DNA from 2 places in the Frankia sp. Cppng1_Ct_nod genome. Region 2 is predicted to be linked to the other one. Evidence: riboswitches for the same ligand, from Rfam matches in the RefSeq annotation. Region 2 holds a riboswitch; the other holds the start of a gene.

Region 1 (2,188 bases), on a different contig from region 2:
GGTGCGGAAAGCCCTCTGCCCTTGCGTTCGTAGCTGTCGATGAAGCCCTGGTTGGTCGGTGTCCGGCGCCGGCCCGAGACGCCCAGTTGCAGCATGACCGCGTCATGGGAGTGGTCCGGGTCGACGGGCAGGACGTGTTTACCGGTCGGGGATGCGGCCTGTGCCGGGCCGCCGTTCCACCCGGGGTTCTCATATGGGCCGCCGCGGGTCAGGCCTTCGAAGTCGGGATCGTCGCTCGGTAGGTATCCGAGCAGATGGTCGAACGACCGGTTCTCCAGAACCAGGACGATCACATGGTCGATCTGGACGGTCATGCTGGTACCCCCGACACCGGTCCATATCATGCTACGGCTCGCTCAAGCGTCAGCATGTCACGTAGTGGCGACCCGATGGCATGAGGTATCCGCATCCGCATCCGTGATACCGGGATCCGTGATACCGGGCTCCGTGATACCGGGATCCGGGCAGACCGCATCCTGCCTCAGTCCAACCTTTGTGATCTTGATGGCGACGGCAGCGAGGACAGGATAACCGACACGTACAGTAGCCAATATGCGCCGATAATCCCGTAGAACTGGGACTTGCGGTCACAGCGTGTAGTTCGCTACCGTGGCCGAGCTCTCAGCAGCACCGGACTGCACGCCGAGTTCTGCCCACGGTCCGGTGTCCCTCTAGCAGTCGCCAGGGCAGAAGCGGGGGAACCATCTTCCGCCGGACGCCGCCGCCACGGCGACGTCCTTGGGGTGAAGTCGGCCGCGCATCCCCGCGCGCCGACCGGGCTTCCCGGCCCGAACCCGACAGCTAACCTCGCAGGCGTACGGGAAGGACCAACCTTGCCTGCATATCAGGCGTGTTCGGACTCGGCCGATACGACGCGTTCCGGACGCGGTCGTCACCGCGCGCCGACCACCAGTTACACATTTGGACGAGTGTCCGCGCGGGTGGCGGTCGCTGCCGCGGTCACCGGGACCGTTGCCCTCACCGGTCTTTCGGCCCCGGCCTGGGCCAACGACCAGGCGGCCGACACCACGGGCGACTCCAGCGGCGTCACCGCGGCGACCTGGGCAGGTGGTGGCGCACAGGCGGCGGGGGTCTCCGCGCCGGAGCCCGCCGTGGCCTCGCCTTCATCCTCGGCATCTCCGTCCTCGGCGGCGGGAAGTGGGTCCGCCACCGCCACCGCCACCGCCACCGATCCGGCCGGTTCGTCGGCGTCCGCCAGCAGCCTGGGTGCGAAGATCGTCTATCTGGCCTCCAAGCAGGCGGGCAAGCCGTACATGTGGGGCGCCCAGGGGCCGAACGCATTCGACTGTTCCGGTCTCGTCCAGTACGTCTACAAGCAGCTGGGCCGCAATATCCCACGGGTGACCGATGCCCAGTACGCGGCCGCGCAGAAGGTGTCTCAGGGCGCGAAGCAGCCCGGTGACCTCATCTTTTTCGGTTCTCCCGGAAACATCTATCACGTGGGGATCTACGCCGGGAACGACATGATATGGGCCGCTCCCCACAGCGGGACGGTCGTCAGGCTTCAGAAAATCTATTCCTCCCACTATCTTGTCGGTCGCATCGGGTGAACCGGTACGGCGCATTCTGACCTTTCCTTGATATTTGCCCGTCAGGAAAGGTGTCGCCGGAAAGGCGTACCGGTCTTGAATCCACCGAGCGTTCGAGCTGCTCAAACGACACCGTGAGTGAGATGTTCAACAATGTCCAAGGGAAGACACCGGAAGCAGACCCCGCACAATCGCGGCGCGATGATCGCCGCTGTCGGGGTCATCGGCACGACGGCCGGAATGATGCTAAGCGCAAGCCCGGCCAGCGCGAGTACCCCTGCTCCGACCCAGGTTTCCGACGCTACGATCGCCAGTGTCGGAATGAACGCCGGACTTTCTGGCTGCAGCGGGGCGCCGCTTGGTACCTGGGTGGCGGTGGCGCTGGCGGAGTCCGGCGGCAACCCGACTTCGCACAACTCGAACGGCGAGGACTCCCGCGGACTGTGGCAGATCAATATGCGGGCCCATGCGAGCTGGGTGGGGGACCGGGACCTGTACGATCCCGCAACCAACGCGTGGGCGGCCAAGCACGTATGCGACATTCAGGGGATAGGCGCGTGGAGTACCTACACGAATGGCGCCTATCGCCAGTATCTTGCACGGGGTGACGCTGCCGCAGCCACTTCGGGAAGTGCTTC
Region 2 (2,188 bases):
CAAGCCGTCGTCGACACGCTCGCCAGGCATCCGGGCGGTCGCATGGCGCGGCCGGCCGACCGGCGGTTCCCGGGTTACCACCCTTGCCGGCATCATGAGCTCAACGGTTGAGCGGGCGAGGGTGGTCATTGTCATCAGGAAAGGCGTGTGGGCATGCAGTGGATGAGGAGACGCGACCGGGTCGCACGGGAGCTGAGGGTCGCGGCATACGCTGTCTGCATCCAGGAGGAAAAAATCCTTCTCGCACGTTTTGTCGGCAGGAGCGGGAAGGTCTGGACCCTACCCGGAGGCGGTATTGATCACGGGGAAGACCCGTACTTCGCGGCGATCCGGGAAGTCGAGGAGGAAACCGGCTACCACGTCGTCATCGAATCGTTACTGGGCGTGGACTCGATCCTGCGGCGGTATCCACGTGGGCGCGGTGTCGAAGCCGACCACCACGCCGTTCGAGTCTTCTACACGGCACGAGTGGTCAACGGCGCGTTGCGGCACGAGATCGGCGGTTCCACCGACCAGGCCGCATGGATCGATCTTAACCGGGTCGATGCACTCGACCGGGGCGATCTGGTAGACGTCGCGCTGAAACTCGAACGCACCCGCCCGCCAGCCGGTCGGGTGGACCGCGAACATTCCTGACGTACACCCTTCTGGCACAGGTGTTTCTGGCACAGGTGTTTTGACATATGCAGGTGCCGTTTTCGTCGCGGTCGGCGGATGACAGCGTGCCGGGCCCCGGGCGAGATTCGGTAGTCGAATCCAGCCCGGGGCCCGTGCGCTACCAGGCGGACATTGCCCGGCGCGGGTACTTGTCATACCCGGAGTCATGTCGGGCGCTGTGGGTCAGCTCCTGCCGCCCCAGCAGTGCTTGGATGCGTACCAGGGGTTGGTGCCCTGCTGCGCGTACAGGATGCGCGCACGCTGCCACTGCTCGGCAACGCTCGCGTTCTGCGGCAGACCTGATCCACCCACCCCATGCCAGGTGTCCGGGAGGAACTGGAACAGCCCACCCGCCCCGATCGAGTTCACCACGTTGGGGTTTCCACCCGACTCACAGAGGGAAATGGATGCCAGAACCTGATCCGGTGTTGCCGCACTCGCGGACTGGGACATCGCAACACCGCCACCGATAGCGGCAGCAAGCGCCGGGACAACAACCATCGCACGGGCACGCATGGTGATTCGGGACATAAAAATGCCCTTCCCCACGCCTTCGAGGTGAGCTGTCGGGTTCGGACTGGGAAGTCGCCCGGCCGCGCTACGCGGCTTCACCCCAAGGACGCCTGACTGCGACGCCCAAAAAAATGGTTCCCCCGCTCCTGCCATTTTTTGATGTTCGTCGGACGGGGCAGGATTCGGCGTGCCGTCCGACGGCGCCTTCCTGGTCGAAGGCACGGCGAAGACCATACACACATCGCCCGTCCAGAAGGCAAGGCAGTCCACCGCGCAGTGAAGAGGCGCACATTAAACGTCCGATGTTGACGGTGGTAAACACGACCGGTACCGCGCCCGCGCGCACGCACACCGGTCACAGCACGTACGCACACCGGTCACAAAATGATCGGCGCCGTTCCATCCCGGCCGGATACGGAATCGTCACCGCATCCTCACGCACCGACTTTGATTGCGCGTTTCGCGTTACGTAAGCAGTCGGGTCGACCGGGTGGCGATCGCGGAACGAGTACCGGTACGCGTATGGTCGGGGCCTGCGATGTCATTTTCGGACTGATCCGGCCGTCAGTGGTCGTGTCCTTGACCGGTTCTCCACAACCGGTTCTCAGCGCAGACAGCCGGAGATCGGACAGTCGGAGAGGCGAACGAAACGGAAGCCGGAACCGGTCAGTCGGGGCACCGCAGCGGCGATCCCCTGGGCGGTGCCGCCGGACGGGTGGTTCATGTGGCCGATGACGACCGATCCGGGCCGTGCGGTGAGCACGGCGTGCGTAACCTGGTCGGGGGTGAAGGTCGCCCCGGCATCGCCGTTGACGTCGAAGTTGACGACGCGTTCACCGAGATCGGCGACGATGCGTGTCGCTACGTCGTCGCAGTGTGCCGTACCTGATCGGAAGAACCCCGGCGGATGGCCAAGGAGCGCGTTGAGTTTGTCCCGGTTCCCGGCGACCTCGTCGAAGACCTCGCCGACGTTGTGTGTGCCGGTGATGCCGTAGGCGGACCGACCGGACACCGACAG

Evidence for each region. Region 2 has a riboswitch for cyclic di-AMP ahead of NBW77_RS00430 (transglycosylase family protein). Riboswitches for the same ligand answer to the same signal wherever they lie in the genome.
Region 1: linked by a shared signal. The riboswitch ahead of NBW77_RS09540 (C40 family peptidase) and the one ahead of NBW77_RS00430 (transglycosylase family protein) in region 2 are both predicted to bind cyclic di-AMP.

Annotation. Positions count from the first base shown of each region.
Region 1 covers NZ_CAKKTK010000024.1:30,460-32,647, reverse strand. Annotated here, with positions in the region: gene NBW77_RS09545 (alkaline phosphatase family protein) at 1-314, opposite strand, end outside; cyclic di-AMP (ydaO/yuaA leader) riboswitch at 670-831, shown strand; gene NBW77_RS09540 (C40 family peptidase) at 942-1,571, shown strand; gene NBW77_RS09535 (transglycosylase SLT domain-containing protein) at 1,704-2,188, shown strand, end outside.
Region 2 covers NZ_CAKKTK010000001.1:87,056-89,243, reverse strand. Annotated here, with positions in the region: gene NBW77_RS00435 (NUDIX hydrolase) at 154-636, shown strand; gene NBW77_RS00430 (transglycosylase family protein) at 841-1,188, opposite strand; cyclic di-AMP (ydaO/yuaA leader) riboswitch at 1,191-1,368, opposite strand; gene NBW77_RS00425 (polysaccharide deacetylase family protein) at 1,775-2,188, opposite strand, start outside.